Regions from separate parts of the Streptomyces sp. MK7 genome, predicted to be linked through region 2. Evidence: riboswitches for the same ligand, from Rfam matches in the RefSeq annotation. Region 2 holds a riboswitch; the other holds the start of a gene.
The links. Region 2 has a riboswitch for cyclic di-AMP ahead of R2S09_RS02650 (M23 family metallopeptidase). Riboswitches for the same ligand answer to the same signal wherever they lie in the genome.

Region 1 (7,570 bases), on a different contig from region 2:
CACCCTCGCCCGGGACACCCTGCACCAGATGGTGCTCGACCGGGTGCTGGACCGCGCCGCCCGGGACGCGGGGGTCACCGTCACCCCGCGCGAGGTGCAGGACATGCGCACCGGCCTCGAGCAGCAGGCGGGTGGCTCCAAGGGGCTCGAGACGGCCTGGCTCCAGCAGTACGGGGTGCCGCCGCAGCGCCTCGACGAGAACCTCCGCCTCCAGGTCGAGGCCCAGAAGCTGGCCATGGCCCTGCACACCGACACCAGCCAGCCGGCCTTCTGGAAGGCCCTGTCCAGCGCCTCCCGCGAACTCCGCATCGACCTCAACCCGCGCTACGGCGCCTGGGACGTCGAGAAGGGCGGCGTCGACGCCAAGACCCCGTGGCTGCGGAACGTCTCGGCGCCGGCGGCACAGCAGACCGCCTGAGCCACGTGCGTCCCGGGGCGGGTGCGTTACGTTCGGAAGCGTGAACACCACCACCGACCACGCCTCCACGACGACCCCACCGGCCCCCGGCCGCATCGTCCTGCTCACCACCAGCCACCGGGTCGCCCCCGGGCTGCTGTCCTGGCCGGCCTGGCAGGCGCTGCACGCGGCCGACGAGGTGCTGTGCGCGTCGGCCGCGCACCCGCAGTTGCCGTATCTGCGCGAGGCGGGCGTCACCGTGGCCGAGGCGTCGCCGAGCGCGGAGGAACTGGTGGACGCCTGCTCCGGCGGGCGGACCGTCGTGGTGGTGGCGACCGGCGAGGGCGAGCCCGCCCTGACCGACGGCCTCGCCCGTCTCGCCGGCTCCGGGCGGACCGCCATGCCGGAGCTGGAGCTGCTGCCCGCCTCCTACGACCTGCCCGGCGCCCGCCTGCTCGACCTCGTGCAGGTCATGGACCGCATCCGCGCCGAGTGCCCGTGGTCGTCCCGGCAGACCCACCAGGGACTGGCGAAGTACGCCATCGAGGAGGCGTACGAGCTGGTGGAGTCGATCGAGGAGGGCGAGAGGGAGGAGCTGCGCGAGGAACTGGGCGACGTTCTGCTCCAGGTCGTCTTCCACTCGCGCATCGCCGAGGAGGACCCGGACGAGCCCTTCTCCATCGACGATGTGGCCGGCGGCATCGTCGCCAAGCTGATCCACCGCCACCCCCATGTCTTCGGCGAGGAGACGGCCACGACGCCGGAGGAGGTCAAGGAGCACTGGCTGCGCACCAAGGCCGAGGAGAAGCGCCGCACGTCCGTCACCGAGGGCGTCCCCCTCCACCAGCCCGGCCTCGCCCTCGCCGCCAAACTGGCCTCCCGCGTACGCACGGCGGGCCTGGAGGTCCCCTTCCCCGAGGGCGAGGGCATCGGCTACGAGCTTCTGGCCCTGGCGGCCCGCGCCGAGTCCGAGGGCGTGGACCCGGAGGCGGCACTGCGCGCGGCGGCGAGGGCATACCGGGACGCGATCAGGGAGACGGAGGACAAGTAGGGGCGCGGGGGCCCGGGGCTCCGGGGTCCCCACAGACCCGCACCTGGCGACGCACCCCCTTGGGGTCCGGGGCGAAGCCCCCGGGTTCGGGAAGGGAAGGGGCGGCGGGGGCGAAAACCCTGAACGGCCACCCACGACTAGGGTCAGCCCCATGCACGACCAGCCGCCCACCGACCCCGCGGACACCCCGCCTCCCCTCTTCACCTGGGAGTTCGCCGGCAACCCCTACCCCGCCTACGCCTGGCTCCGCGAGCACGCACCCGTGCACCGGACCCGCCTGCCCAGCGGAGTCGAGGCCTGGCTGGTCACCCGCTACGCCGATGCCCGGCAGGCCCTGGCCGACCAGCGCCTGAGCAAGAACCCGGCGCACCACGACGAGCCCGCGCACGCCAAGGGCAAGACCGGCATCCCCGGCGAGCGCAAGGCCGAGCTGATGACGCATCTGCTCAACATCGACCCACCGGACCACACCCGGCTGCGCCGCCTGGTCAGCAAGGCGTTCACCCCGCGCCGGGTCGCCGAGTTCGCGCCACGCGTACAGGAACTGACCGACCACCTCATCGACCGGTTCGCGGCCCGCGGCACCGCCGACCTCATCCACGAGTTCGCCTTCCCGCTGCCCATCTACGCCATCTGCGACATGCTCGGCGTTCCGCGCGAGGACCAGGACGACTTCCGCGACTGGGCGGGCATGATGATCCGCCACGGAAAGGGCCCGCGGGGCGGGGTCGCGCGGTCGGTGAAGAAGATGCGCGGCTACCTCGCCGAGCTCATCCACAGGAAGCGCGAGGCCCTGCCCGCCGAGCCGGCCCCCGGCGAGGACCTGATCTCCGGCCTCATCCGCGCCTCGGACCACGGCGAGCACCTCACGGAGAACGAGGCCGCCGCGATGGCCTTCATCCTCCTCTTCGCAGGGTTCGAGACGACCGTCAACCTGATCGGCAACGGCACGTACGCCCTGCTCACCCACCCCGAGCAGCGCCACCGGCTCCAGGGCTCCCTGGCCCGTGGCGAACGCGGCCTGCTGGAGACCGGCGTCGAGGAACTGCTCCGCTACGACGGCCCCGTGGAGCTGGCCACCTGGCGGTTCGCCACCCGGCCGCTCACCATCGGCGGACAGGACATCGCCGCGGGCGACCCCGTGCTCGTCGTGCTCGCGGCCGCCGACCGGGACCCGGAGCGTTTCACCGGCCCGGACACCCTGGACCTCGGCCGGCGCGACAACCAGCACCTGGGGTACGGGCACGGCATCCACTACTGCCTCGGCGCCCCGCTCGCCCGCCTGGAAGGCCGGACCGCGCTCGCCACCCTCCTCACCCGGCTGCCCGATCTCCGACTCGACGCGGATCCGGCCGACTTGCGCTGGCGCGGCGGGCTCATCATGCGCGGACTGCGGACGCTGCCCGTCCGCTTCACCCCGGCGCGAGAGTCTTGACGGACGCAAAGGTGACACACGTTCAACTGTGTGATCTTCACGTGATCTGCGCGGCATGAACTTGTGACGGAGGATCGTCAGCCGATACGTTCACGCATCAGCGTGGCGTACGAGCATCACCCGCCACGCCGGTCCCTGTTGTCGCCGAAAGGTCCTTGCATGCTTTCCGGGAACGGTCGCCACCGTCGCCCCCGTCAGGCTCCGGCCCTCTTCGTCACCGCCGGAGTGACCGGCTCCGCCATCGCCATCCCGCTGCTGGGCGCGACCGGCGCGCACGCGGCCGACGGCACCACGTGGGACAAGGTGGCGCAGTGCGAGACGGGCGGCTCCTGGAGCGCCGACAACGGCAACGGCTACTACGGCGGCCTTCAGCTGACCCAGGACGACTGGGAGACGTACGGCGGCCTCGACTACGCCCCGAGCGCCGACCAGGCCAGCCGGTCCCAGCAGATAGCCGTGGCCGAGAAGATCCTCGCCGACCGGGGCCCCGGGGCCTGGCCCACCTGCGGCCTGCTCTCCGGGCTCACCAAGGACTCCGGTGCCGCGAGGGTCGACACGGGTGTGAGCGACGGCTCGTCCTCGGGGTCCCGTTCCTCCGGTTCCTCCGGTTCCTCCGGTTCCTCGGACTCCTCCGACTCGTCGCGTGCGTCCGGATCGTCGGGGTCGAGTGACACACCCGGATCGTACGGTTCGCCCGACGTGGGCGACCCCGGGCTCGGTGACTCGTCGCAGGACGCCGGCGACTCCGGTTCGTCCGGATCCTCTTCGGATTCCGCCTCCGGTTCCGAATCCTCCTCTTCGGGCGATTCGTCCGCCGGATCCCCCGCGAATCCGTCCGATTCGCACCCTACGCCCGGAAAGAAGGGCAGCACCTCCGAGTCGGGCGCGACGCCCGGATCGGGTACGGAGGGTGCCGCGACGCCCGGAGCGTCGCCTTCGACCGCGCCCGACCGTGACGACTCGGACAACTCCGGGCAGAACGTCGGCTCTTCGGCCCTCGTCGACACCGGAGCCCTGGGCACCGGCCGGCACCGCGGTGGCAGCGCCGCCGAGGACCCGGCGGAGAGCCCGGCGGCGGCCGGCGGCGGCCGGCACGCCTCCCGGGACGACGACGGTGCGCACACCGCCTCCGCCGGCTCCTACACCGTCCGCGCCGGCGACTCGCTGGCATCCATCGCCGACTCCCTTGACGTCCAGGGCGGGTGGCACGCGCTCTACGATGCGAACAAGGCGGCCATCGGCTCCGACCCGAACCAGATCGTCGCCGGTCAGAGCCTGGATGTCCCGGTCGAAAACGCCCAGAACTAGCGGGAGTTCGCGTCATATTTCGCGCCGAATGTCCCATTCGGTGAAAGTGTGGGATGAGTCTCAGAAGCCCTGATCGTCTTTGAAATCGGGCGGATCGCGTGTCTACGGTCATGACCGCTCGCCATCGCGAGCCCCGGCTGCCGCAACGCCGAATCCTGCCAGCGGCCGTACGGGAACAGTCGTCGCGTCAAGCGCCGTAGGCAGGAGCGGGGGACCCAAGGTAAGTGCCGCACCGGGCAGTTCGCCCGAGCGGCTTGGGGTGGAGCCGTGCCTCTCCAGGGGCACGGCCGGGCAACTCAACCGGCCCGAACCCGACAGCTCACCTCGCAGGCGTCGGTGAGGGGATCCATCCATGCTGTTTTCCGGCAAGGGCAAGCACCGTCGTCATTCCAAGGCCATCCGCGCCATCGCACTCGCCGGTGTCGCCGGCGCCGCCGTCGCCGGCCCGCTGATGGCGGCCGGCAACGCCTCCGCCGCCACCGCCTCCGAGTGGGACGCGGTCGCCCGGTGCGAGTCCGGCGGCAACTGGTCCATCAACACCGGCAACGGCTTCTACGGCGGCCTGCAGTTCACCAACTCCACCTGGGCCGCGTACGGCGGCACCGCCTACGCCCCGCGTGCCGACCTGGCCACCAAGGCGCAGCAGATAGCCGTCGCCGAGAAGGTCCTGGCGGGTCAGGGCAAGGGCGCCTGGCCGGTGTGCGGCAAGGGGCTGTCGAGCACCCCGTACAGCGGTGCCGCGGCCTCCACCGGCAGCACCGCCAAGAGCACCACGACCAAGAGCACCACCACCCGCTCCACCGAGCAGCAGGCCGCCAACCGCTCCGCCACGCGTCCGGCCCCGAAGAAGACCGTCACCACCTCGACCGGCAAGAAGGTCAAGAAGGGCGACGGCGAGTACAAGGTGGCCTCCGGCGACACGCTCAGCTCCATCGCCGCCGAGCACCACGTCAAGGGCGGCTGGGAGAAGCTGTTCCAGCTGAACAAGGACATCGTCGAGGACGCGAACCTCATCTACCCCGGCCAGCAGCTGCACCTGAAGTAGGCGGCGGGCGGCGCAAGCCGCAGGCCCGCACCCCCGGTCCCGCGGGCTTCCCGGCCCACGGGCCCCCGTCCCCACGGGCCCCCGTCCCCACGGACTCCCCGCCCCGGCGCGTGTTCCCCCGTACGCGCCGGGGCGGGGGCTTTTCTTCACCGGCCGTTCCCCTTGTCTTTCCGCATCTCCGCCCCGCCCTTTTGTTTCGGGCGGGAACAATGTGTACCGTCACCCTGTCCACGGGACGGTCGGTCGGTCGGCCGGGGCCCCGGGACGGTTAGGCTCTAGCCGCAAGGCTCACAAGCCCCGCACTTTCAGCGTCACATCCACGAAGGAGATGCTCGTGCCGTCCATCGACGTCGTCGTAGCCCGGGAAATCCTGGACTCCCGAGGCAACCCCACGGTCGAGGTCGAGGTCGGCCTCGACGACGGCAGCACGGGTCGTGCCGCCGTCCCGTCCGGCGCCTCGACGGGCGCCTTCGAGGCCATCGAGCTGCGCGACGGGGACCCCAACCGCTACCAGGGCAAGGGCGTGGAGAAGGCCGTCCTCGCCGTCATCGAGCAGATCGGCCCGGAGCTGGTCGGCTACGACGCCACCGAGCAGCGCCTGATCGACCAGGCCATGTTCGACCTGGACGCCACCGACAACAAGGGCTCCCTCGGCGCCAACGCCATCCTCGGTGTCTCCCTCGCCGTCGCCCACGCCGCCTCCGAGGCCAGCGACCTGCCCCTCTTCCGCTACCTGGGCGGCCCGAACGCGCACCTGCTGCCGGTGCCGATGATGAACATCCTGAACGGCGGCTCGCACGCCGACTCCAACGTGGACATCCAGGAGTTCATGATCGCACCCGTAGGCGCGGAGTCCTTCTCCGAGGCCCTGCGCTGGGGTGCCGAGGTCTACCACACGCTGAAGAAGGTCCTGAAGACCAAGGGCCTGTCCACCGGCCTCGGCGACGAGGGCGGCTTCGCCCCGAACCTCGGCTCCAACCGCGAGGCCCTCGACCTCATCCTCGAGGCCGTCAAGCAGGCCGGGTACGTCCCCGGTGAGCAGATCGCCCTGGCGCTCGACGTCGCCGCCTCCGAGTTCTACAAGGACGGCAAGTACCTCTTCGAGGGCAAGGAGCGCTCCGCCGCCGAGATGACGGAGTACTACGAGGAGCTCGTCGCGGCCTACCCGCTCGTCTCCATCGAGGACCCGCTGTTCGAGGACGACTGGGCCGGCTGGAAGGTCATCACCGACAAGCTCGGCGACAAGGTCCAGCTGGTCGGCGACGACCTGTTCGTCACCAACCCCGAGCGGCTGGCCCGCGGCATCGAGGAGGGCACCGCCAACGCCCTGCTGGTGAAGGTGAACCAGATCGGCTCGCTGACCGAGACCCTGGACGCCGTCGAGCTCGCCCAGCGCAGCGGCTTCAAGTGCATGATGTCCCACCGCTCCGGCGAGACCGAGGACGTCACCATCGCCGACCTGGCCGTCGCCACCAACTGCGGCCAGATCAAGACCGGCGCCCCGGCCCGCTCCGAGCGCGTCGCCAAGTACAACCAGCTGCTGCGCATCGAGGAGATCCTCGACGACGCCGCCGTGTACGCAGGCCGCAGCGCCTTCCCGCGCTTCCGCGGTCACGTCGAGGTCTCCAAGGGCTGAGCCGTAAAGAGGCAAGGCCCTGCCAGTCCTCCGTACGTCCCCGTACCCGGTCCCGTACCGTGTCCGGGGACGTACGTACGTGTGCAGGGGAGGCGGGGACCATGGCCGTGAAGGACCGGAGTGACCGGGACCGGTTCTCCACCGCGACCAGGCTCAGGCTGCTCGGGGAGCAGACCGCGGCCCGCGTCTACCGCTCCCAGACCCGGCGTCAGGCGCGCCGCTCCCGGCTCACCGGGCGCGCCGCGCTGCTCGCGCTCGTGGTCTGCTCGCTGGTGGTCGCCCTGGCCTACCCGATGCGGCAGTACGTCTCCCAGCGTGCCGACATCGCCGACCTGCAACGGCAGAAGCGGCAGGCCCAGCAGCGGGTCGAGCAGCTGCGCGACCAGAAGGCGCGCTGGCAGGACGACGCGTACGCCGAGCAGCAGATCCGGCAGCGGCTGCACTATGTGCTGCCCGGGGAGACCGGCTACATCGTGGCCGACCCGGGCGCGGCCAAGCAGTCCCGCGCCGAGCAGGGGACGACACGCCGCCCCTGGTACACCAACGTCTGGTACGGAGTCGACAAGTCCGACGCCGGCCACCAGTGAACCGACAGAGAGATTTCCCCACAGGCATGGAAACACCCCCGCCGCCCACCCCGCGCACCGAACCCACCGACGCGGACGTCGAGGCCTTCAAGCAGCAGCTCGGGCGGCCGC
Region 2 (7,570 bases):
CTGGTGGACGACTTCCTGATCCGGGAGGGGGCGCGGACGGTGCACGTCCTCAACGCGCCCTCTCCGGCGGCGACGGCCTCGCTGCCGATCGGGCGTGAGGTGGCGAGGAGGGCGCTGGAGGTGCTGGCTTCGGCGAGGTGACGGCGGAGGTCGGGAGGTGACGGCGGAGGAGAGGTCGGAAGGTGACGGCGGAGGTCGGTGAGGTGTTCGACCGGACGGGCCGGTTCCGGCTGCCCTGCCCGTAAACTCGGTTTCACTGTGTCTGATGTGTCTGACTCCCTGAACCTGTCTCCAGCTCCCGGGTCCCCGCACGTCCCCGGTGTGTCCGTTCGGCATACCCGGGCCAAGGGGGAGCCGAGGTTTCCCGACGGGCCCAAGGCCGATCCGGCCGGGTCGCACTTCGAGCGGCGGATCCGCAGCTTCCAGCCGCGGCGGAGCCGGGTGACCGCCGGGCAGGCGGACGCCCTGCAGCGGCTGTGGCCCAAGTGGGGGCTGGACATCGACGGGCATCGGGTGCTGGACCTGGCCGAGCTGTTCGGCAACGCCCGTCCCGTCGTGCTGGAGATCGGGTTCGGGATGGGCGAGGCCACCGCTCGGATGGCCGCCGCGGACCCGGACACCAACGTGCTCGCCGTCGACGTGCACACCCCGGGCCAGGGCAACCTGCTGGCCCTCGCCGACCGCGACGGGCTCACCAACGTCCGGGTCGGCAACGGCGACGCGATCATCCTGCTGCGCGAGATGCTCACCCCCGACTCCCTGGACGGGCTGCGCGTCTACTTCCCCGACCCCTGGCCCAAGAAGCGGCACCACAAGCGGCGGCTGGTCCAGCCGGAGTTCCTGACACTGGCCGCCACCCGGCTGAAGCCCGGAGCGGTCCTGCACTGCGCGACCGACTGGGAGCCGTACGCCGAGCAGATGCTCGACGTGCTGACGGCGCACCCGGACTACGAGAACACACAGCCCGACGGCGGCTTCGCGCCACGCCCCGCCTTCCGGCCGCTGACCCGTTTCGAGGGCCAGGGACTGGACAAGGGACATGTGGTGAACGATCTTCTCTTCCGTCGCGTACAGCACGGTGTTCCCGGCTGACGAGCCTGTTCCCGTTCCCCGTTGGCAACGAGGCACCGTCGCGCGGCGGCGCCCTCCCTCGTTAGGGTCAATCACGTGGCCACCTGTCCTCCGTACCCGACGCAGCCCAGCGGCAGCGGCCCGGCCCCCGTCGGCGGCCGGCCGCCCCACGCGCACTGGTGGCAGCGACGACGGGTGCGGTACGGCGCCCTCGCCGCCCTGCTCGCGCTGTCCGGGCTCGTCATCCTCGCCCTCGTCCGCCGGCAGACCGGCACGGAGGGGTTCCTGGTGGGGCTCGGGCTGGCCGTCCTGCCCGTACCGCTGCTGGTGGCCGCCTTCCGCTGGCTGGACCGGGTCGATCCCGGGCCCTGGCGGAACATGGTGTTCGCCTTCGCCTGGGGCGCCTGCGCGGCGGCCCTGATAGCGATCGTCGCCAACAGTTTCGCGACGAAGTGGATAGCGACGGCGACCGCCGACCCGGCGAGCGCGGACACCCTCGGTGCGACGGTGATAGCGCCGATCGTGGAGGAGTCCGCGAAGGCCGCCGCCGTACTGCTGGTCTTCCTCTTCCGCAGACGCGACTTCACCGGCATCGTCGACGGGGTGGTCATAGCCGGGGTGACCGCGACCGGCTTCGCGTTCACCGAGAACATCCTCTATCTGGGCACCGCCTTCGGCGCCGACCAGATGGCCGGCGGCCGGGGCATCGCCTCCGTCACCGCGGCGACCTTCTTCGTGCGCGTGGTCATGTCACCGTTCGCGCATCCCCTGTTCACCGTCCTGACCGGCATCGGCTTCGGCATCGCCGCGACACTGACCGGGGAGCGCCGACGCCTGCGGCGCCTGCTGCTGCCACCGGCCGGGCTGCTGCTCGCGATGGGCATGCACGCGTTCTGGAACGGCTCGTCCACCTTCGGCGAGTTCGGCTTCTTCGCGGTCTACGGCGCCTTCATGGTGCCCGCGTTCGGGCTGCTGACCTGGCTGGTCGTCTGGACCCGGCAGCGCGAGCTGCGGGCCGTCCGCGAGGAGCTGCCCGCGTACGCCGCCGCCGGGTGGCTCACGCCGGCCGAGCCGTTCGCCCTGGGCTCGATGCGGGCCCGCCGGCTGGCCCGCGACTACGCCGGACACCATCTCGGCAAGCCGGCGGCCCGGACCGTCGCCCAGTACGAGACGTACGCGACCTCGTTGGCCTTCCTGCGCCGCCGGGGGCGCCTCGGACGGGCCGGGGCCGACTTCGCCGTACGGGAGCGTGAGCTCCTCCACGAGATGTGGCGACGGCGCGAGGTGGCCCAGCCCGCGCTCGACTACGCGGCCCGGATGACCGCCCCGCCGGTGCGGGTCGTGGCACCGCCCTGGCCCGTGTACGGGGTGTACGGGCAGTCCCAGAGGTACGCGCACGGGGCGTACACGCAACCGAACGGGCCCGGCCTGCACGGGCCCGGCCTGCCGGGGGCCGGTTCGCCCGGGCCGGGGCACGGCACCGGTGCGCCCGGGCCGGTGGCGCCGTACCCCGCGTACGGCCCGTACAACCCCTACAGAACTCAGCCGTAGGGCGGCGGCGCGGGCCGGAGGCTCAGGCCGACGCCCTGGTCAGCTGTGCGATCTCGGCGTCCGTCAGGCGCAGCTCCGCCACCGCCAGCAGCGCCGGGAGCTGTTCCACCGTCCGGGCCGAGGCGATCGGGGCGGCCACCGTCGGCTCGGCCGCGAGCCAGGCCAGGGCCACCGTGGCGACCTCGGCGTCATGGGCACGGGCGACCTCGTCGAGGGCGGCGAGCACCTTCCGGCCGCGCTCGGTCTCGAGGTGCTTGGCCGCGCCCTGCGCCCGCGCGCTGTCCACCGTCGCACCGGGCCGGTACTTGCCGGTCAGGAAGCCGGAGGCCAGCGCGAAGTACGGCACGGCGGCCAGGCCGTACCGCTCGGCGACGTCCCGCAGCGCGCCCTCGTAGGTGTCGCGCGAGACGAGGTTGTAGTGCGGCTGGAGCACCGCGTACCGGGCGAGGCCCTCGCGGTCGGAGAAGTCCAGGGAGGCCTGGAGCCGCTCGGCGGAGATGTTGGAGGCCGCGATGTGCCGCACCTTGCCCGCCCTCACCAGCTCGTCGAGCGCGCCGATGATCTCCTCGACCGGCACCTCGGGCTTGTCGAAGTGGGTGTAGTACAGGTCGATGTAATCGGTGCCCAGGCGCTTGAGGGAGGCGTCGGCCGCGGCCTTGATGTTCGCGGCGGACAGGCCCTGGAAGTCCGGGTGCTGGCTGACCTTGGTCGCGATGACGACGTCGGAGCGGTTGCCGCGCTCCTTGATCCACTGACCGATGATCGTCTCGGACTCGCCGCCCTTGTTGCCCTCCACCCACGCCGAGTAGGAGTCGGCGGTGTCGATGAAGTTGCCGCCGGCGGCCGTGTAGGCGTCCAGGACGGCGAAGGACTGCGTCCGGTCGGCGGTCCAGCCGAAGACGTTCCCGCCGAGGGCGAGCGGGAAGACCTCGAGATCGGACGAACCGAGCTTGCGTAGAGAAGTCATGCAGGACATCAACGGCCAGGTTGGAGGAGCGCATTCCGTGCCTCGCCGGACCGGACCGCAAAGATCACGTAAACGGACTTCGGGGCCGGGGCCGGGGCCTCAGGGGTTGAGGCCCTTCCCCCGCAGCCACGCCATCGGGTCGATGGCGGTGGCCTGGCCGTCAGGGTGGACCTCCAGGTGCAGGTGGGGGCCGGTGACGTTGCCGGTGGCGCCCACGCGGCCGATGACGTCGCCCGTGTTCACCTTCTGCCCGACCGAGACGCTGATCGACGACTGGTGGCAGAACCACAGCTCGGTGCCGTCGTCGAGGGTGAGGATCGTGCGGTAGCCGTAGGACCCGGCCCAGCCGGCCTCGGTGATGGTGCCGCTGTGGATCGCCTTGATCAGGGTGCCGGTGGGCGCGGCGAAGTCGAGGCCGGTGTGGTAGCCGGAGGACCACATGGAGCCGGCCTGACCGAAGGTGGAGGTGATGGTGTAGGAGGAGGTCGGCAGCGTGTACTGCTTGGCCAGCTCCGCCAGCCGCTCCGCCTCGGCCTTCCTCCTGGCCTCCTCCTCCGCCTTCTGCTTCTCGGCGGCGGCCTTGGCCTCGGCCTCCTTCTGCGCCTTGGCGGCGGCCTCCTGGGCCTTCTTGGCGGCGGCGGCCTCGGCGGCCTCCTGGGCCTTGGTCTCGACCTGGGCCTCCTGCTGCTCGGCCTGGGCCATGATGCGGTTGCGCAGGGCCTCGCCCGCGTCGGAGCTGCCCTGCCCGGTCTCGGCGGAGCTCACGCCGACGTCGCTGAGCACGGTCGCGGAACCCTGGGGGGCGTCGTCGTGGGCGGAGTCGTGGAACAGGGAGCCCACGGCGGGCAGGGACTCCACGGAGGGCAGGTCGGGCAGGGAGATGGAGACCGGGGGCTTGCCGGTGTTGGCGCTGGCCATGCCGCCCGCGCCGACGGCGGCTATGACGCCCACGCCGAGCACGGTGGAGCTGCGGGCGAGCCCGCCGCCGCGCTGCTTGGCGACGCGGTGCCGGCCGCGCACCGGGCGGAGGGAGTCCTCGGTGGGGTTCCACTCCTCCCAGGGGCCCTCGTCGGGGCGCCGACCGCCGTATCCGAAGGTCTCGGTGCGCTGGTTCGGCACGAACGGGGCTTCTGGTGCGGGCCGGTTGGACGCCACTCGGGCGTGCTCCTTTCCTTCCGTCTCGCCTACCGGGTTAGCTGACGGGTTCGGAGCGGGAAGGTCTCCTACGCGCGTCAACCAGCCGTATCGTCACGGTGGATGAGGCGCGATTCACCCCAAGTTGGTGGTTCCCCGGTTCCCTCGCGGGATTCGGCGCGTGCGCACGGAGCCGCCTCTTGTGACGGCTGGGACGACCGCGCTGCGTTATCGAACGTTAATAGACGGGAGGGCTCGATTCCAAGCCGTCCGGCTTGATCCTTAAACCTTTTTGACCAGGACTTTTGGCCCAGGAGTACTGAAAAACGGGCGAGTTGCCTGCATCGCAGGAGTCACAGAGGTTTTGATGGTGTCTCAGATGTTATGCGGAGGGGGATCGTCCGTTCACTGCGCGTGATGGTCATCAGCGGGGGCACGATGCATACGCGATCGACGCGGACTCCCCGAGCAGATCCGGGACCGGAAGCACTCAGGACCGAAAACGCTCAGGGCCGGAATCCATTCGGATTCCGGCCCTGAGCCTTCAGTAGCGGGGACAGGATTTGAACCTGCGACCTCTGGGTTATGAGCCCAGCGAGCTACCGAGCTGCTCCACCCCGCGTCGGTATGACACCAGTGTACGCCATCCACGAGGCAGCTCGCGCACCCCTTGGTCCGGCCGTTCGTCGGGCCCCCGTCAGCGCCTCTCCTCCGCCCTGGCCAGGGCCTCGCCTCCCAGGTGCCGGTTCGGCTCCTGGGCCAGGCCCTCGAACTCGGGCAGTACGACGACGTCCGCCCCGGCGTCCAGGAGCACCGCGGCCCCGTTGGCGGCCTCGACGAACGTGTCCGGTTCCCGCCAGGCGGTGACGACCCGCCGTACTCCCGCGTCCAGAATCAGCCGGGCGCACGGGCGCGGCCGGGAGGCGCGTCGGGCGCACGGTTCCAGGCTGCTGTACACCGTGGCTGCCGGCAGCCGCGGGTCCGCCGGATCGATCTTGGCCAGCGCCGCCTCCTCCGCGTGCACGACCGGGTCGCCGCCCTCCCGCGAGTGGCCCCGGGCGAGCTCGGTGCCGTCGGCGGCGACGACGACCGCGCCCACGCTGAACGCGGTCCGCGACGGCGGGCACTGCGCCGCCAGCTCGCAGGCGATCCTGAGCCAGTGCCGGTCCGCGGGGGCGGCCTCGGCCCCGGTGCCGGGCGCGGTCGGCTCGTAGCGCATGAGGACGACGTCCCCGATGGCCCGCGTCTCCACCAGCCGCAGCCGCCCGCCCGGGTACGCGCCGGGGCCGAACAGCCGAGGGGCCCGCGGGTCCCCGACGAACAGCGGGGCCAGGACGAGCTGCACCTCGTCGGCGAGCCGCCGCTGGAGCAGCTGGGTGTGCACCGTCCCGCCGCCCTCGACCATCAGCCGGCGCACCCCGCGCACGTCGTGCAGGTGCTCCAGCAGCAGCCGCCAGTCGAGCTCGTCCCCCAGGGGCACGATGTCGACGGCGTGGGCGGCGATGCCGGTCTCGCGCAGCCGCTGGGCGCCCTTGTCGGTCGAGTAGACGATCTTCTCCCCGCCCGTGTGCCAGAAGCGCGCGTCCGGGGCCAGCTCGCCGGAGGCGCTGACCGTGACCTTCAGCGGGTACTCCGGCTGCCCGGCGGCGACTCGGGCGGCACGCCGCTCGGGCGAGTTGACCAGCAGCCGCGGGTTGTCGGCACGCAGGGTGCCGGCCCCGACCAGGATCGCGTCGACCGACGCCCGTACCTCGTCGACCCGGTCGAAGTCGGCGGGGCTGGACAGCAGGAGGCGATCGGGGCCGGTGTCGTCCAGGTAGCCGTCCAGGGAGACGGCGGCGGACAACAGCACGTACGGAAGGGGCATCGGCGCACTCTCTCTCGGAGACCGGCAGTCTCACACGACCGACCCGGAGACCGGCAGTCTCACACGACCGGCCGCCGCCCCGACCGAAACCCCGGCATGCCGCACCGGCACCGTCTGTGGATCAGGACAGGTCGCGGGTGCGGGGGCCGGCGTACTCGGGTGTCGGTGACGTGGCCGAGCCGGTCGACGTCGTCGGTCTCCCACAGGGCGATGTGGGTCATGAAGTGGCCGGGGCGGCGCCGTGCCGGTGCTCCTCGCCAGGCGCGGTCCCATGCCCGACGAGATCACGCTGCGCCCGGTGACCGCCGACGATCTCGACCTGTTCGAGCGCGGGTTCGACGGGCCGGAGGGGACCGGCCCGTACCAGTGGTTCGGCTTCGCTTCATCGGCCGGCCTGCGCCGGCAGTCCGCGGAGAACGGCCTGCTCGGCGCCGACGGCGGCGTGCTTTCCGTGGCGGAGGCGGGGTCGGACGGTGGGCCGGGTCGAGTGGTTCGCCGGCACCTGGGGGCGGCCGCCACCTCCACCTGCTGGACGCCGACGATCGGCCTGGTGCCGGCCGCGCGCGGCCGCGGCACAGGCACCTGGGCCGAGCGACTTCCGGCCGAGTACCTCTTCGACCACACCAGGGCCGAACGGCTCCGGGCCTGGACGGACTGCGTGCGCCAACCTGGCCGAGCAGCGTGCGTTGGAGAAGGCGGGCTTCGTCAGGAAGGGCGTGCTGCGCTCGGCGCAGTGGCGCGACGGCCGGTGGCACGATCAGGTGATCTTCTCCATGCTCGGGTACGCCTCGGCAGCGGCCGTTGTCCGGCGTCGGGGTTGCGCCCGGCGGGCGACGCCCATCGACACGGCGGCCCCGACTGCCGGCGCGGCTGCGAGCATGCGGCGGCGTGTCATTCCTTCGCGGCTCGTGAACGGCGTGGTGGTCACGGACCCTCCCTGGGCTCTGGGCAGCAGTGAGCTACGCGCGGTGCCTGGGCCC

Region 1: linked by a shared signal. The riboswitch ahead of R2S09_RS24385 (transglycosylase family protein) and the one ahead of R2S09_RS02650 (M23 family metallopeptidase) in region 2 are both predicted to bind cyclic di-AMP.

Annotation. Positions count from the first base shown of each region.
Region 1 covers NZ_JAVACL010000024.1:24,820-32,389, forward strand. The annotation lists gene R2S09_RS24365 (SurA N-terminal domain-containing protein) at 1-418, shown strand, start outside; gene R2S09_RS24370 (nucleoside triphosphate pyrophosphohydrolase) at 459-1,448, shown strand; gene R2S09_RS24375 (cytochrome P450) at 1,600-2,883, shown strand; gene R2S09_RS24380 (transglycosylase family protein) at 3,043-4,191, shown strand; cyclic di-AMP (ydaO/yuaA leader) riboswitch at 4,374-4,539, shown strand; gene R2S09_RS24385 (transglycosylase family protein) at 4,544-5,236, shown strand; gene eno (phosphopyruvate hydratase) at 5,565-6,872, shown strand; gene R2S09_RS24395 (septum formation initiator family protein) at 6,974-7,459, shown strand; gene R2S09_RS24400 (DUF501 domain-containing protein) at 7,486-7,570, shown strand, end outside.
Region 2 covers NZ_JAVACL010000001.1:576,977-584,546, reverse strand. The annotation lists gene lhgO (L-2-hydroxyglutarate oxidase) at 1-141, shown strand, start outside; gene trmB (tRNA (guanosine(46)-N7)-methyltransferase TrmB) at 268-1,092, shown strand; gene R2S09_RS02660 (PrsW family intramembrane metalloprotease) at 1,168-2,622, shown strand; gene R2S09_RS02655 (aldo/keto reductase) at 2,645-3,589, opposite strand; gene R2S09_RS02650 (M23 family metallopeptidase) at 3,689-4,744, opposite strand; cyclic di-AMP (ydaO/yuaA leader) riboswitch at 4,756-4,913, opposite strand; tRNA gene R2S09_RS02645 (tRNA-Met) at 5,272-5,345, opposite strand; gene R2S09_RS02640 (dihydrofolate reductase family protein) at 5,421-6,590, opposite strand; gene R2S09_RS02635 (hypothetical protein) at 6,862-7,548, shown strand.